One region of the Caldimonas taiwanensis NBRC 104434 genome, then DNA from elsewhere that is predicted to be linked to it. Evidence: riboswitches for the same ligand, from Rfam matches in the RefSeq annotation. Region 1 holds a riboswitch; the other holds the start of a gene.

Evidence for each region. Region 1 has a riboswitch for glycine ahead of gcvT (glycine cleavage system aminomethyltransferase GcvT). Riboswitches for the same ligand answer to the same signal wherever they lie in the genome.
Region 2: it holds a riboswitch for glycine, as region 1 does, so the genes downstream of both, CTA01S_RS00175 (D-amino acid dehydrogenase) here and gcvT (glycine cleavage system aminomethyltransferase GcvT) in region 1, are expected to answer to the same signal.

Annotation. Positions count from the first base shown of each region.
Region 1 is NZ_BCWK01000030.1:2,254-11,053, forward strand. It holds gene CTA01S_RS15205 (threonine aldolase family protein) at 1-366, opposite strand, end outside; gene gcvP (aminomethyl-transferring glycine dehydrogenase) at 374-3,268, opposite strand; gene gcvH (glycine cleavage system protein GcvH) at 3,340-3,717, opposite strand; gene gcvT (glycine cleavage system aminomethyltransferase GcvT) at 3,755-4,879, opposite strand; glycine riboswitch at 4,937-5,057, opposite strand; glycine riboswitch at 5,068-5,159, opposite strand; gene CTA01S_RS15225 (electron transfer flavoprotein-ubiquinone oxidoreductase) at 5,233-6,918, opposite strand; gene CTA01S_RS15230 (SDR family oxidoreductase) at 7,173-7,955, shown strand; gene CTA01S_RS15235 (acyl-CoA thioesterase) at 7,971-8,390, shown strand; gene CTA01S_RS15240 (glycosyltransferase family 4 protein) at 8,426-8,800, opposite strand, start outside.
Region 2 is NZ_BCWK01000001.1:26,862-35,661, reverse strand. It holds gene gyrB (DNA topoisomerase (ATP-hydrolyzing) subunit B) at 1-2,455, shown strand, start outside; partial or broken gene CTA01S_RS16560 (YihY family inner membrane protein) at 2,471-3,306, opposite strand; glycine riboswitch at 3,447-3,544, shown strand; glycine riboswitch at 3,545-3,654, shown strand; gene CTA01S_RS00175 (D-amino acid dehydrogenase) at 3,719-4,996, shown strand; gene CTA01S_RS00170 (hypothetical protein) at 5,072-5,662, shown strand; gene CTA01S_RS00165 (NAD-dependent succinate-semialdehyde dehydrogenase) at 5,623-7,062, opposite strand; gene CTA01S_RS00155 (hypothetical protein) at 7,872-8,141, shown strand; gene CTA01S_RS00150 (ABC transporter permease) at 8,284-8,800, opposite strand, start outside.

The DNA.
Region 1 (8,800 bases):
GGGCGTGAGCTTGCCCAGGCGCGCCGACGGGCTTTCACCTTCGGCCAGCAGCAGCTTGGATCCGTTGGAGAAAAACTCCGGCCCGCCGCATTCATCGGTTTCGATGTGGGCCACCGGTGTGCATATCACCGAGTGGTAACTCTGGCACATCGCGGCCAAGGCCAACGAATTGGCCGCCGTGCCATTGAAGACGAAATAAACGTCGCAGTCGGTTTGGAAGAGCTCGCGGATCTTGTCCGTGGAGCGCTGGGTCCAGATGTCCTCGCCGTAGCCGGGCTGGTGTCCGCTCGCATTGGCCTGCATGAACCAGTGCGTGGCTTCCGGGCACATCCCTGCATAGTTATCGCTGGCGAATTGCTGTTTCATGACGGCGTTATCGGTACTCGCTCAACGGCACGCAGCTGCAAAACAGATTGCGATCGCCATAGACATTGTCCACCCGACCCACCGGCGACCAATATTTCTGCCGACGCAGGCGCGCCAGCGGGTAGGCGGCCTCTTCGCGGGTGTAGGGGTGGTGCCACTCGGCTTTGAGCAGACTCTCGGCCGTGTGCGGCGCGTTCTTCAGCGGGTTGTCGTCGCGCGGCCATTCACCCCGCTCGACTCTGGCGATCTCCTCACGGATGGCCAGCATCGCTTCGACGAAGCGATCCAGCTCGGCCAGCGACTCGCTCTCGGTGGGCTCGACCATCAACGTGCCGGCCACCGGAAAACTCAGTGTGGGCGCATGAAAGCCATAGTCGATCAAGCGCTTGGCCACGTCCTCGGCGGTGATGCCGGAGGTTTCCTTCAGCGGGCGCAAATCCAGAATGCACTCATGGGCCACGCCCCCTCCCTTGATGCCCGGCACATTGCTGCTGAAATGCAGTTCGTAGGCGCCATCCAAACGTGCGGCGATGTAGTTGGCATTCAGGATGGCCGTCTCGGTGGCAGCCTTCAGGCCTTCGGCGCCCATCATGCGCATGTACATCCAGGAGATCGGCAGCACGGCCGCATTGCCCAAGGGAGCGGCGCTGACGGCCCCCACCTGCGACTCGTGCCCCAGGCCTGCGCTGCGGTGCGCCGGCAGGAAGGGCACCAGGTCGGCCACCACGCACACCGGGCCCACGCCGGGGCCGCCGCCGCCATGCGGAATGCAGAACGTCTTGTGCAAATTCAGGTGGCTCACATCGCCGCCGAACTCGCCCGGGGCGGCCACGCCGACCAGGGCATTCATGTTGGCACCGTCCACATAGACGCGTCCGCCATGGGCATGCACCAACTCGCACAGCTCCTTGACCCGTGTTTCGAAGACCCCGTAGGTCGAAGGGTAGGTGATCATCACGCAGGCCAGGCGCTCGCTGTACTGCTCGCACTTGGCTCGTAGATCGTCCAGATCCACATTGCCGTCGGCGTCACACCGGGTGACCACGACCTGCATGCCCGCCATCTGGGCCGAGGCCGGATTGGTGCCATGGGCCGATTCCGGAATCAGGCACACATTGCGGTGTCCCTGGCCACGCGCCTCGTGGTAGGCCCGGATGATCAACAGCCCAGCATATTCGCCTTGCGAGCCGGCGTTGGGTTGCAAGCTGATACCGGCATAGCCCGTGGCTTGGCTCAGCCAGTGGCACAACTGCTCATTCAATAGCGCGTAGCCCTGGAGCTGGTCTTGCGGCGCAAAGGGGTGGATCTGCGCGAACTCCGGCCAGGTGATGGGAATCATCTCGCTGGTGGCATTGAGCTTCATCGTGCACGAACCCAAGGGGATCATCGTGCGATCCAGCGCCAAATCTTTGTCCGCCAGGCTGCGCAAGTAACGCAGCATTTCCGTCTCGGAGTGATGCGTGTTGAACACCGGGTGCGTCAGGTAGGGGCTGGTGCGGCGCAGCGCCTCTGGGATGAGCGCCGCGACCCCTTTTTCGACCGTGTCCCAAGCCGGCAGAGGACGGCCCTGGGCGAAAACCTGCCACAAGTCCTGCACATGCTCGCGTGTCGTGGTTTCGTCCAGCGAGATGCCAATGGTCGTTGGGCTGGCGCGGCGCAGGTTCATGCCGGCGGCCACGGCCGCGGCCATCAAGGCTTCCGTGTGCTCTCCAGTGCGCACCTCCAAGGTATCGAAGGCCGTCTCGTGCGTGAGGGCCCAGCCCAGGCTGGCCAGACCCTGGGCCAGCACGGCGGTGTAGCTGGCCACCCGCTGCGCGATGCGCTTGAGGCCCTGGGGGCCGTGATAGACCGCATACATGCTGGCCACCACGGCCGGCAGCACCTGGGCCGTGCAAATGTTGGACGTGGCCTTCTCGCGGCGGATGTGTTGCTCGCGGGTTTGCAGCGCCAACCGATAGGCCGGATGGCCATGAGCGTCCACGCTCACGCCCACCAGCCGGCCCGGCAGAGATCGCTTGAACTCGTCGCGCGTGGCCATGTAGGCGGCATGCGGTCCGCCGTTGCCCATGGGCATGCCAAAGCGCTGCGTCGTGCCCACCACGATGTCGGCGCCTTGTTCGCCCGGTGGCGTGAGCAGCGTCAGGGCCAGCAAGTCGGCTGCCACGACGGCCAAGGCCCCGCGGGCATGGACCGCATCGATCAGCGGGCGCAGATCGATGATGCGTCCGGTCACGCCGGGATACTGAAACAGCGCGGCGAAGCAGTCCGTCTGGGCGGCCTGCTCGGCCGCACCGGTGACCACCGTCAGACCCAGCGGCCGCGCGCGCGTGCGCACCACCTCCAAAGTCTGTGGCAGAACGTCTTCGGCAACGAAAAAGACGGTGCTCTTGCTCTTGCCCACCCGGGCGGCCAGCGTCATCGCTTCGGCGGCGGCGGTGGCCTCGTCCAGCATCGAGGCATTGGCAATGGCCATGCCCGTCAGGTCGCACACCATGGTCTGGAAGTTCACCAGAGCTTCCATGCGCCCTTGCGAAATCTCGGCCTGGTACGGGGTATACGCCGTGTACCACGCGGGGTTTTCCAGCACGTTGCGCAAAATGACCGCCGGCGTGTGCGTGTTGTAGTAGCCCTGGCCGATGTGGCTGCGCAGCACCCGGTTGCGCGCGGCGATGGCCTTGAGCTCCTCGAGGGCGCGAGCCTCCGGCACGGGTGCCGGCAGTTTCATCGGGGTGCTGCGGCGGATGCTGCTGGGCACCAAGGCATCCATCAGTGCTTCGCGGGAGGCTGCGCCGATGGCCGACAGCATGGCTCGTTCATCGGCGGCATCGATGCCGATGTGGCGGGCCACGAATTCATCGTGAGCTTCGAGGTCGCTCAAAGGGGTGAGGGCAGACATGAGCATGGCGTTGGGGCGAAGAAAGTCACGCGCCGGCGGTGCCTGCGCAGGCCGATGGCCGCCGGCGAAGGCAGCGCTCAGGTGTTTTTGAGGAGGGCGTCGTAGGCCGGCGCGTCCAACAGGGCATCGAACTCGGCCAAATCACTCAGCTTGATCTTGAAGAACCAGCCCTTACCCAGAGGATCGGAATTGGCCAGCGATGGATCGGCCCGCAGGTCCTCATTGACCTCGAGAACGCGACCGCTGACTGGCGCATAGACATCGGCGGCGGCCTTTACCGATTCCACCACACCAGCCACCTCGCCTTTCTTGAACTCGGCCCCCACGGCGGGCAGGTCGACGAAGACCACATCCCCCAGCGCATCCTGCGCATGGGCGGTGATGCCGACGGTGGCCACGCCTTCGTCGCCATCGAGTTCAATCCATTCATGGTCGGGGGTGTACTTGACGGTCATGCAGAACTCCTCGGAGGAATGAAATGGAGCAAGTGGATCAGCGGTGGTAGCGGTGCGGCACGAAGGGCAGGGGCGTCACGCGCATCGGGAGCGTCTTCTCACGCACCACGGCATGCACGATGGCGCCGGTGGCTGCATGGTTCACGGGCAAATAGCCCATCGCGATGGGCACGCCCAAGGTAGGACTGACGGTGCCGCTGGTGACGTGCCCGGCATTGTGCCGGGCCGCATCGAGCAGCTTGGCCCCTTCGCGCACCGGGGTCCGCTCCAGGCCCACCAGGCCCACGCGCTTGACCAAGGCCCCCTGAGCCAGTTGAGACTCGATCGTCTGGGCGCCGGGGTAGCCGCCGGCACGCGCGCCGCCAGGGCGGCGTACCTTCGAGATCGCCCAGCTCAGCGCGGCTTGCACCGGCGTGGTATGCGGGTCGATGTCGTGACCGTGCAGGCACAGACCCGCCTCCAGCCGCAAGGTGTCGCGCGCGCCCAGACCGGCCAGCTTCACCTCGGGCTGCATCAGCAGCACGCGGGCCAGGGCCTCGGCGTCCTCGGCCGCCACCGAAATTTCGAAACCGTCCTCGCCGGTGTAACCCGAGCGGGTCACATAGCAGGTCTTGCCAGCGAGTGTGAAATGATCGCCGGTCATGAAGCTCAGCCGCTGCACGTCGGCATTCACACGGGCCAGGGCCTCCACGGCCAGCGGGCCCTGCAGGGCCAGCAGGGCCCGGTCGGGCAGAGACTGCACCGTGCAGCGGTGACCGATATGGGTGTTCAGATGCGCCAGGTCGGCTTGCTTGTTGGCCGCGTTGACCACCAGCAGCAGATCGTGTTCCCGGCGCGTGATCATCAGGTCATCGAGGATGCCGCCGCTGGCATTGGTAAAGAAGCCATAGCGTTGCTTGCCCACGGGCAGATCGACCACGTCCACCGGGACCAGCGTTTCCAGGGCGCGGGCGGCCTCTTCCCCGGACAAACGAATCTGCCCCATGTGAGACACGTCGAACAAGGCTGCACTTTGCCGACAGTGCCGGTGCTCGGCGATGATGCCCTCGTACTGCACCGGCATCTCGTAGCCGGCAAAAGGCACCATGCGGGCGCCATGCTCTCGGTGCAGGGCATACAGGGGCGTGCGCAGCAGCGCGGGCGTCGAGACTTGGGCGGACATGGCGATCTCCTGGGGCTGTGATGCGAACCCGCCGTCCCGACAATCGGTCCGGCACGTGCTGCCCTCGCTGTCCGCTTTACCTGAGAGATTGGCCGCCTGGCTGTTTCAGCCGCAGCGGCTTGCCCCTTCGGTGGGCTGGGTGACCACGGTCGCCCAGCCTCTCTCCAGTGAGGAACGCCTCGTCCACGAGGCGCTTGTCAGTCCTGGGTGCCTGAGCGTTCGGGCTTGCGCCCTGCGCCTTCGGCGGCCCCACCAGGGGGCTCTCTCCTGACAGATGTCAGTGTAATTCACCCGACAGAAAAATGGCGGCCTTGGCGCCGCCATTTTTTCCGTGACTTGGTCGACGCGGGGGATCACATGCCCGCATAGTTGGGCCCACCACCACCTTCCGGTGTGACCCAAACGATGTTTTGCGTCGGATCCTTGATGTCGCAGGTTTTGCAGTGCACGCAGTTCTGAGCGTTGATCTGCAGCCGGTCGCTGCCGTCCTCGTTCTTGACGAACTCGTACACGCCAGCGGGGCAGTAACGGCTCTCGGGCCCGGCAAACCGCGCCAGGTTGATCGCAACCGGCACGCTGGAGTCCTTGAGCGTCAAATGAGCCGGTTGGTTTTCTTCATGGTTGGTGTTGCTCACGAACACCGAGGACAGCCGGTCGAACGTGAGCTTGCCATCCGGCTTGGGGTAGACGATCTTCTCGCACTGGTCGGCCGGCTTCAGATACACGTGGTCGGGCTGATCGCGATGCAAAGTCCAAGGGGGGCTCTGAATCCCCAGCTTGGGCAGCAACCACTGCTCCACGCCGGTCATCAGCTTGCCCACCAGCGGTCCCTTCTTGAACCAATGCTTGAAGTTGCGTGACTGCTGCAACTCCTCATACAACCAGCTCTTTTCGAAGGCTTCGGGGTAGGCGCTCAGCTCGTCGCCCGAACGCCCGGCCGTGACGGCCTCGAACACAGCCTCCGCGCACAGCATGCCGCTCTTGATGGCGGCATGGCTGCCCTTGATGCGCGCCGCGTTCAAATAGCCCGCATCGCAGCCCACCAAGGCGCCGCCAGGAAACACGGTCTTGGGCAGGGCTTGGGGTGTGCCGTTGTTGATGGCACGAGCGCCATAACTCAAGCGCTTGCCACCTTCGATGTGCGCGCGGATGGCCGGGTGCGTCTTCCAGCGCTGCATCTCCTCGAAGGGGCTGAGCCAGGGATTCTGATAATCCAGCCCGATCACGAAACCCAACGTGACCTTGTTGTCTTCGAGGTGATAAAGGAAACCCCCGCCGAAGGTCTGATCATCCATGGGCCAGCCGGCCGTATGCACCACCAGGCCCGGCTTGGCTTTGGCCGGGTCGATCTCCCACAACTCCTTGATGCCAATGGCATAGGTCTGCGGATCCTTGCCCTCGTCGAGCTTGTAGCGAGCGATGAGCTGCTTGCCCAGATGCCCGCGTGCGCCCTCGGCGAAGATGGTGTATTTGCCGAGCAGTTCCATCCCCAGCTGGAAATGATCCGTGGGCTTGCCATCCTTGCCGATGCCCATATTGCCGGTGGCCACGCCGCGCACGCGGCCTTGCTCGTCATACAGGACTTCGGCCGCGGGGAACCCTGGAAAGATTTCCACCCCTAGGCTTTCGGCTTGCTCGGCCATCCATTTGACCACCTTGCCCAGCGAGATGACATAGCACCCCTTGTTGTGGAAGTTGCGTGGCACGAAAAAGTCTGGAATGCGCGTGCTACCGCTCTCGGTGAGCGTGAGCACATCATCGGCGGTGACTGGCTGGTTCAGCGGTGCGCCCAGCTCCTTCCAGTTCGGAAACAGCTCGTTCATCGCGCGAGGATCCATCACCGCGCCCGACAGAATATGGGCCCCTGGCTCCGAGCCTTTCTCCAGCACCACGACCGATATGTCCTGGTTCTTCTGGGCGGCCAGCTGCTTGATCCGGATGGCCGTGGCCAGCCCTGCAGGGCCGGCACCGACGATCACGACGTCATATTCCATGGATTCGCGCGGGCCGTACTGCTCCAGGATCTCTTGCGCAGTCATCGTGTCTTCCTCTTTGAATGGATAGGGGGTCGCCTGGGGGGATGCCGACGCGTCCACCCCGCATGACCAGGATTCTATCGGGTTGCGGCGGAAAATCGAACGATCGTTCGATTCGATGCTCGACAGTGCACTCTAGCGCAGGCGCTCGAGGCGCCGCTGTCGGCCGTGCGACAGGCTTGGACCGGCCTCGGGGTCTCGTTATGCTTGGGGTTCCCGGGTTTCGAGCCCGTTTCACACATTTCCGAGAGGCCCGCATGAGTTACAGCATCGACTTATCCGGCCGTGTGGCCTTGATCACCGGCGCATCCAGCGGTTTGGGCGAACAGTTCGCCCGCACTCTGGCTCGCGCCGGGGCAGCCGTCGTGCTCGCGGGCCGTCGGGTCGAGCGGCTCAAAACCCTGCGCTCGGAGATCGAGGCCCTGGGAGGAGATGCCCATGTGGTGGGCATGGATGTCACGGACACCGACAGCATCCGGTCGGCCGTGGCCCATGCCGAGACCGAGGTGGGGGCGATCGATATCCTGGTCAACAATTCTGGCGTGAGCACCACTCAGAAGCTGGTGGATGTCACGCCCGAAGACTACGACTACGTCTTCGACACCAACACCCGCGGGGCCTTTTTCGTGGCTCAAGAGGTCGGCAAGCGCATGCTGGCTCGCGCGCGCGGTGCTGCGCCAGGCACCTTCATCGGCGGCCGCATCGTCAACATCGCGTCCATGGCGGGCCTGCGGGTGCTCGGCCAGATCGGCGTGTATTGCATGAGCAAAGCGGCCGTCATCCACATGACTCGTGCGATGGCCTTGGAGTGGGGCAAGTACGGCATCAACGTCAATGCCATTTGTCCCGGGTACATCGACACCGAGATCAACCACCATCACTGGCAGACCGAACAAGGTCAAAAACTCATCGCAATGCTGCCGCGCAAACGCCTCGGTGAGCCCAAAGACCTGGATGCTTTGCTCGTGATGCTCTGCTCCAACGAAAGCCATTTCATCAATGGGGCCGTGATCGCCGCTGATGACGGTTTCGCCCTCTAAAGGATCGGCTCGGACATGCGTATCGACATCCCCGAGCACAAAAAGCTCGTCCATGAGATGCTGATTCCTATCCGCTGGGGCGACATGGACGCCATGGGTCATGTCAACAATGCTGCGTACTTTCGCTATCTCGAAACAGTGCGCATCGATTGGTTGCATCGGCTGGGCGGCGCGCCCGACCCCCGCGGCACGGGGCCGGTCATCGTCAATGCCTTTTGCAACTTTTATCGCCAGATCACCTTTCCAGGCACGTTGCTGGCCCGTCACTACGTGGCCAATCCTGGTCGCAGCAGCGTGGACACCTTCATCACGCTCGAGCGTACCGACTGCCCCGGCCAGATCGATGCGGCCGGAGGCGCGACCCTGGTGTGGGTGGACTTCCCGCGGCAGACCTCGGTGCCGATGCCGGACTGGCTGAGGGCAGCCGTCAGCTGAAGTCATGCATGCCTGCGACTGCGGGCTGCCAGCGACTACCTTGGCTCAAGCGGCTGCAGGGCGGCGACGAACTGTTCTGTTGCGGCGCGCCAGGAATAGCGGCGGGCATATTCGTGCACCGCTTCGCGTGGCAAGGCCAACGCGCGCAGGCACGCCGCGCGCAGATCGGTGTCGAGCACGCCACCGGCAGACTGGCCTACCACGTCGATCGGCCCCGGCGCTGGAAATGCCGCCACCGGTGTCCCGCAGGCCATGGCCTCGGCCATCACCAATCCGAAGGTATCGGTCAGACTGGGAAAGACCAATACATCGGCCGTGCGGTACAGCTGGGCCAGCGTCGGACCATCGAGGATTCCGAACCAACGCACCCCGGGGTACTGACTTTGCAGCCTGGCGCGCAGCGGCCCATC
Region 2 (8,800 bases), on a different contig from region 1:
AGGCGGCTATGGCGAAAACAGCATCCAGATCCTCGAAGGCCTGGAGGCCGTGCGCAAACGCCCTGGCATGTACATTGGCGACACCTCCGATGGCACGGGCTTGCACCACCTGGTGTTCGAAGTGGTGGACAACTCCATCGACGAAGCCTTGGCAGGGCATTGCGATGACATCGTCGTCACCATCCACACCGACAACTCGATCTCCGTGATCGACAATGGCCGTGGCATTCCCACTGGCGTGAAGATGGACGACAAGCACGAGCCCAAGCGCTCGGCTGCCGAGATTGCCTTGACCGAGCTGCATGCCGGTGGCAAGTTCAACCAGAACAGCTACAAGGTCTCGGGGGGGCTGCATGGCGTGGGTGTCTCCTGCGTGAACGCCTTGTCCAAATGGCTGCGCCTGACGGTACGGCGCGACGGCAAGGTGCACTTCATGGAGTTTCGCAAGGGCGTGCCCCAAGACCGCCTGATCGAGATGCGCGACGGTGTGGCCGTCAGTCCCATGAAGATCATTGGCGAGACCGACAAGCGCGGCACCGAAGTGCACTTTCTGCCCGATGACGAGATCTTTCAGCAGAACAACGATTTCCACTACGACATTCTGGCCAAGCGATTGCGCGAGCTGTCCTTCCTGAACAACGGCGTGAAGATCCGTCTGGTCGACGAACGCCACAACAAGGAGGACAACTTTGCGTTTTCTGGCGGGGTCAAGGGCTTCGTCGACTTCATCAATCAGGGCAAGAGGGTCTTGCACCCCAATGTCTTCCATGCCGTGGGGGAGAAGCTCAGCGAGCAAGGCACCACCATCGGTGTCGAAGTGGCCATGCAGTGGAACGATGGCTACAGCGAAAACGTCCTGTGCTTCACCAACAACATCCCGCAGCGTGATGGCGGTACCCACCTCACCGGCTTGCGTGCGGCGATGACGCGGGTGATCAACAAGTACATCGAAGACAACGAACTGGCCAAGAAGGCCAAAGTCGAAATCACCGGCGACGACATGCGCGAAGGCCTGGCCTGCGTGATCAGTGTCAAAGTGCCCGAGCCGAAGTTTTCCAGCCAAACCAAAGACAAGCTGGTCTCCAGCGAAGTGCGTGGGCCGGTGGAAGAAATCGTCTCCAGCAAACTCACCGATTGGTTGCTGGAGAACCCCACCGATGCCAAGATCATCTGCGGCAAGATCGTCGAGGCCGCTCGCGCCCGCGAAGCCGCGCGCAAGGCGCGTGAAATGACCCGCCGCAAGGGCGTGCTCGATGGACTCGGTCTGCCGGGCAAGCTGGCCGACTGCCAGGAAAAAGACCCCGCGCTCAGCGAGATCTACATCGTCGAGGGGGATTCGGCCGGCGGCAGCGCCAAGCAAGGGCGCGATCGAAAGTTCCAGGCCATCTTGCCGCTGCGCGGCAAGATCCTGAACGTGGAGAAGGCGCGCTACGAAAAGCTGTTGTCCAGCAACGAAATCATCACCTTGATCACCGCCTTGGGCACCGGGATCGGCAAAGACGATTTCAATCCCGACAAGCTGCGCTATCACCGCATCATCATCATGACCGACGCGGACGTGGACGGGGCCCATATCCGCACCCTGTTGCTGACCTTCTTCTACCGCCAGATGCCCGAGCTGGTCGAGCGTGGCCACATCTACATCGCCCAGCCGCCGCTGTACAAAGTCAAGTCGGGCAAGGAAGAGCAGTACCTCAAGGATGCCCACGAGCTCGACGCCTACTTGCTGCGCGTGGCGCTGAAGGATGCCCGCTTGGAAACGGGCATCGATGGCACGGTGCTCGAAGGCGAGGCGCTCGAAGCCTTGGCGCGTCAGTACGTGCTGGCCAACAACGTGATCGACCGTCTGGCCAATTGGATGGATGTGGAAGCCTTGCGCGCGCTGGCCGATGGCTTGGAGCTGCAACTGGACACGGCCGAGCAGGCGCACGCCTCGGCAGCGGCACTGAAGGCCGCATTGCACGATGCCGAGGTCGAGGCCGTGTACGACGAACGCACCGACAAGCAGATGTTGCGCATCAGCCGGCGACACCATGGCAATCTCAAGACCACGGTCATCAGTGCCGACTTCGTGCATGGCGCCGACTACGAAGCGTTGAGCACTGCCGGCCGCATGTTCAAAGGCTTGGTGGGCCCCAATGCCATCGTGCGCAAGGGCGAAGGCGACAAGCAGAAAGAAGCCCAGGTCAGCGACTTCCGCCAGGCCATGGCTTGGCTGATGCAGCAGGCTGAAAACAGCGTCACACGCCAGCGCTACAAGGGCCTGGGCGAGATGAACCCCGAACAGCTCTGGGAAACCACGATGGACCCCAAGGTGCGCCGCTTGTTGCGCGTGCAGATCGAAGACGCGATCGAAGCCGACCGAGTGTTCACGATGCTGATGGGCGATGAGGTGGAGCCGCGGCGCGAGTTCATCGAAAGCAATGCGTTGCGGGCGGCGAACATCGACGTGTGAGACGGCGGCAAGGCCCTAAGCCCGAGATCGCTCAGGCCTTGCGGCGCGGCCGCTGCCCCGGCCGCGTGCCGCGCGCAGGGACCCCAGATGCGCGGTCACCACCGCGGCGGCCAAGGTGACGGCCCAGGAGTAATAGATCCACAGCAGGAACACCGGGAACACGGCAAAGCTGCCGTACAAGGTGCGGTACGTGGGAAGCGCCAGCACGTAGGTCGCGAAAGCCTGTTTGCCGGCTTCGAGCCCGGCGGCGCCGAGCAAGCCGCCCAGCAGCGCCTCGTGCCAGCGCACCGGGGCATGGGGCACCAGGTAGAACAGCAAGAACAGCATCGCCAGGCTGAGCGCAGCCGGACCCAAGGTCCACAACACCTCGACCGCCGGCGGCCACGGGCTCAGCAGGCCTTGAGACAGGGCCAAGGCCCGCGAGGTGGCCCACAGACTCCACCCCAGCACCAGCGGGCCGGCGGCCAGCAGGGGCAGGTACAGCGCCAGGGGCGGCCTTGGCGCACCTGCCAGATCCGGTTCAGCGCGGTCTCCACCGTGAACATCATGGCCAGCGCGGCCACCAGCAGCAAGGCCGCGCCGCTCCAGCTCAGCCCATGGGCATTGTCGGCAAAGCGGCCGAGGTATCTCAGCACGGGCTGCGCAAGGTCCGCTGGCAGCAGATGCGGCAACCACAGCCCTTCGAGCGTACGCCGAAACGGACGCAAGGCAGGCACCAGCGTGAACAGCGCAAATCCCACGGCCAGCAGTGGCACCAGCGACAGCAAGGTGGTGAAACTCAGGCTGGCGGCCGCCTGGGCGAGCTGGGCGTCCTGCAGCCGCTCGAACAGTCTGGAGCGTGGCAAACGCATGGCATTCCTCGGGAAGTCTTCGTCGGGCGCGCGGCGGATTGTCCGAGAATCGAAGCCCGGTGAATGTCCGGACGCTCCGATGCCCGCAGCCCAACCCAAGGTTTCGGGCACAATCCAAGGGTGGCCGCCCGAAGGCAGCCATGGTGATGTCGGGAGAGCCTGCCTGTGCACATGCCCAGGCGGCGCCGAAGGAGCAACCGCCCCGGAAACTCTCAGGCCCCAGGACCGGCATCGCCCACCGACTCTGAAGAGCTGCCGGCCGTTCGCGTCGCCGGCCAGCACCGAAGGAGCAAGCGGGAGCCTCGCGCGCCTCCGTGAATCTCTCAGGTCCGCAACAGAGGGGGCGTCCAGGCTGCGGCACGTGGCCTGGGCTTCCCGCCTCGACGCGTGGCTTTGCCTGAGAGGAGCTCTCATGCCTTCGATTGCCATCATCGGCGCCGGCATCACCGGCGTCACCACCGCCTATGCCCTGGCCCGCCGCGGCTTGTCCGTGACCTTGGTCGAGCGGCATCGCTATGCCGCGATGGAAACCTCTTATGCCAACGGCGGGCAGTTGTCTGCCTCCAATGCCGAAGTGTGGAACCATGCCTCCACGGTGTGGAAAGGCCTGAAATGGATGCTGAAGGCCGACGCGCCCTTGCTGGTGCATCCGCGGCCGAGCTGGCACCAGCTGAGCTGGTTTGTGCAATTCCTGGCCAGCATGGCGCATTACCGTCGTCACACGATCGAGACGGTGCGCCTGGCGATTGCCGCACGGGAGCCTCTGTATGCCTGGGCCGATGAAGAGGGCATCGAATTCGATCACCGACGCGAGGGCATTCTGCACATCTATCGTGATCGGGCGGGCTTCGAGCATGCGCGGCGGGTTTCGGCCTTGCTGGCCGCCGGCGGTCTGCAGCGCCGCGCAGTCACGCCCGAGGAAATCCGGGCCATCGTCCCGACCCTGGCCGGCCGATACTTTGGCGGTTGGTATACCGACAGCGACACCACCGGCGACATCCACAAGTTCACCCACGGCCTGGCCGAAGCCGCGCAGCGCCGCGGCGTGCGCGGCCTGTACGGATGGGAGGTGCGGCGGCTGCACGCCCGCGACGATGGCGTGCACATGAGGCTGGCCGGTCCCGAGGGCGAGCAGACGCTGCGCTTCGATGGCGTGGTGGTGTGTGCCGGCGTGGCCAGCCGGGCCTTGGCCGCGCAGCTGGGCGACCGGGTCAATGTCTATCCGGTGAAGGGCTATTCGATCACCGTCAACCTGCTCGACGAGGCCAGCCAGGCCGCTGCGCCCACGGTCAGCCTGCTCGACGACGAGACCAAGATCGTGACCAGCCGATTGGGCGCGGACCGCTTGCGCGTGGCTGGCACGGCCGAGTTCGACGGTGAGAACCGCGACATCCGCGCCGATCGCATCCGACCGTTGGTGGACTGGGTGCAGCGCTGTTTTCCGGGGGTGTCCACTCGCAGCGTGGTGCCCTGGGCCGGACTGCGACCGATGATGCCCGACATGATGCCCCGCGTGGGCCGCGGCCGGCATCCGCGCGTGTTCTACAACACCGGCCATGGCCACCTGGGCTGGACGCTGTCGGCCGCCACGGCGCAGTGCGTGGCCGACCTGGTTCGACGAGCATGGCCCGATCCCGTCGCCGTGCCGGTGTCGGCGCGGCGCTGCGGGCCTGTCACGTCCTTGTCGTAAGCCCTGGGCACACTGCGCCGCGATGGCGTGGGGGCGCAGGCATCACCACACGCATCACATGGCTGGAGGCAAAGCATGTCGGGTGGGCCGACACATGGCATCCTGCGCAAGACGGCTCGGGGACGCGCCGTCTTGCAGGGCACATCGTTTCCCGGGACTTGGGCGCAACGGCAGTTGTTGGTCATGCTCGACGGCCGCCGAAGCCTGGCGGCCTTGGCGCCGATCATCGAGAGCCTGGGGCTCAAAGAGGACCAGGTGCGCGACTTGGTCGCCCTGGGGCTGGCCGAATGGGTGGTCGCACCTCCGCCCGTGCCGAAAAAACCCGGCGCTCCTCGGCCACGACCGCGCTCCTTGCACCTGGCCAAGATCTATGCGCTGGAGTTGGCCATACTGATGGCGCCCGATCACGAGCCCAGCCTGCGCGATGCGGTGCGCGCGGTGCATGACGAGCCCTCGCTGTGGTCCTGGATGCAGCTGGCCCGGGCGTGCGTCGCCCGCCAAGCGGGCGAGGCGCGCGCCGCCCTCTTTTGGTCTCAGGTGCAAGCCCAGTTGCCCGAAGGCCTGCGTGCGCCGGACGGCTGCAGCACGCAAGACGCCCGGCCTCCGTCCGGTGCCGAGCAGGTTTCTCAGACGTTCATCACGGCCACGGAACGCACGTTGAGGTAGGCTTCCAACGCCTCGGGGCCGCCCTCGGAGCCATAGCCCGAGTCCTTGACCCCGCCGAAGGGCATTTCCGCCGAGGGCATGGCCGGCATGTTGATCCACAGCATGCCGACCTCGATGCGGCGCGCGAGCAAGTCCGCGTTCTTCAGCGAGCGCGTGAAGGCATAGGCGGCCAGACCATAGGGCAGGCGGTTGGCCTCGGCAATGGCTTCGTCCAGCGTCTTGAACGAGCGGATCGCCGCCACCGGCCCGAAGGGCTCGTCGTTGAAGACGCGCGCATCGACAGGCACATCGGCCAGGATGGTGGGCTGCCAGAAATTGCCGCTGTGGCCGATGCGCTCGCCCCCGGCCAGCACGGTGGCTCCCTTGCGCACGGCGTCTTGCGTGAGCTCGGCCATGGCGGCCAGGCGTCGCGGGTTGGCCAGCGGGCCCATCTGCGTGCCTTCGGCCAGGCCGTCGCCCACCTTGAGACTTTGCGCATGTTGCGCCAGCGCCTGCGCAAAGTCGTCGCGCAGGCGCTCATGCACCAAAAAGCGCGTGGGCGAGATGCACACTTGGCCAGCATTGCGGAACTTGGCTGCCGCACTGACGCGCACGGCCAGTTCCAGGTCGGCGTCTTCGCAGACGATCACCGGCGCATGTCCGCCCAACTCCATGGTCACGCGCTTCATGTGCTGACCGGCCAGGGCGGCCAGTTGCTTGCCCACCGGCGTCGAGCCGGTGAAAGTGATCTTGCGGATGATCGGGTGCGGGATCAAATGGCTCGAAATCTCGGCCGGCTGGCCATAGACCAGGCCCAAGACCCCTGGCGGCAGGCCGGCGTCGGCGAAGGCGCGGATGTAGGCGGCCGGGCCGGCGGGAGTTTCCTCGGCGGCTTTCACCAGCATCGAGCAGCCGGCAGCCAACGCCGGGCCGACTTTGCGCACGACCTGGTTGATCGGGAAATTCCACGGCGTGAAGGCCGCCACCGGGCCCACCGGGTCCTTGAGCACCATTTGGCGCAGCTCCGGCTTGCCGCGCGAGGGCACGAGGCGGCCATAGACCCGCAAGCCCTCGTCGGCGAACCATTCGGTGAGATCGGCCGCGGCCAAGGTCTCGGCCTTGGCTTCGGCCAGAGGCTTGCCTTGCTCTTGGGTGATCAACGGGGCGATCTCGTTGGCGCGCTCGCGGATCAGCGCGGCGGCGCGGCGCATGATCTTCGCCCGCTCGGCCGGCGCCATGTCGCGCCAGACCTCGAAGCCGGCCTGGGCGGCCTGCAGGGCGCGGTCCAGATCGGCCACCGAGGCATGGGCCACGCGGCCGATTTCCTGGCCCGTGGCCGGGTTGTAGACCGGCAGCGTGCGGCCGTCGGCCGCATCGCACCACTGGCCGGCGATGAAGAGTTGGGTGTGCGGGTAGGTCATGGCAGGTCTTGGGATCGGATGGGACAGGTGAGGCGCGACGAATGCAAGGCATCGGCTCAGGGCCGACTGTAACCCCGAAGGCCCCTTGCGACCACGACCGTGACTTTCCACCGAGGCTGGGGGCGCAAGTCGTGTCGTTGCTCGGCACGATGCGGCTGGCTGCGCCACAATGTGAGCCCGCGCTTCGTTTCGGCGATGAGCTCACCGGCCATACCCCTCAAGACCGCCCTCGGCCACGAGGAGTTGCGTCATCGTGTGCATCGGCTCAGCCAACGCCACCGCACGGTGTTGTGGCTGGTCGATGGGACGCGGTCTTTGGCCGAGGTGCTGAGCATGGCACAGAAGGCCGGGGCCAGCCCGCAGCATTTCGACGACTTGCTGCGGCTGGGTCTGGTGGAGCTGTCCAGCCCGCCGGCGGCGGCACCAGCGCCGGAGGCGCCCGAGCCCGAGGGCATGCCGCAAGCGGTGAGTGTGCCCGCACCGGCACCCGCATCTGCGCCAGCGCCACAGACACAGGGCGGGTCTGCAGCTGCACCGGCAGCGCCGCCATGTCCCCAAGGCCCTTTGGCCCGTGCCCTGGCCGAGACGGCCGGTTTCATGTCCGAGGCTCCACCGTCGCTTCCACCGTCGCTCCCACCGGCGCCAAAGGCTTTGGCGCCAGCGCGTGGTCGTGGGCCGGTCGGGGCGCTGCGGTCATCGCGCCGGGGGGCTGCGCCGCTTCCCCCCCCGGTCCGGCTGGATGCGCCGCTCGAGCTGCCGGTGCTCACCGAGATCGAAAAGGCGCCCGAGGGGGGCCCACGCCGTCGGAGATGGCCTTGCACGAGCAGGTGCGGGCCTTGCTGCGCACCGTGATCCAACGCGAGCCGCCGCCTTTCACCTCGCGTGTGCCGGCGCGCCTGGAGCGCTGCGAGACCCTGGGTGAGTTGGGGGACTTGGTGTTCGACATCGAGCGCTATTTGCTGCGCTCACGTCGCCAGCGCAAGCTGCACGAGGTGATGCCGCTGCTGCGCGAAGCCCGCGAGCTGCTGGGCTTGGGCAACACACGGGTGGTGGGTGCCGGCGGGGAGGATCTGGGGTGAGTCACGCATCGTGAGATCACGATGCTTTGGCTGCATGCTGCGGCCGTGCCGCTGCAGGCAGTCCAGGCGGCTTGATTGCCAGGCCACCTCATGCTTAGGTCGATTGCGAGACCCCTTATCAGGGGAGCATGCCAAGCTCCGGCTAAGTTGAGTCCTTGCTTCCTTGGCAAGCGACCGGCGAGGGCGAATTGCTGGATCGAGGGACAATCGATCCCCAGTGCCGAATGGTATTCCAGGCAGCTGCCAGACACGACAGCGCAAAGACCCATAGCAATCCAGCACGCAGCAAGAGATCCTCAGCCTGAGGATTGCCGACGAAGACGACCTGCATGCCGTCGAGTGCCCAGCCCATGGGAGACCATTCCGAGACCGTTTGCAGAATTGGGGGCATCAACATGCGCGGCACCATTACGCCGGCAATGGCGCCGAGCAGCACGTTGAGGCCGCCACCGAGTGCAGCGGCCTGATCAAAGCTGCGGCTGTAGGCCGCCACTAGCAAGGCCAGTCCCACAGCAGCCGCACTGGTGGACAGCACCATGAGTGCAAACCACCCGAGCTCGATGTCCAATTGCAGGGCCGGGCCGCCCAACAGCGGTACCAGCCAGCGTCCCACCAAGATCATGAACGACAGCTGTATCCAGTTCAGCAACATGAAGGCC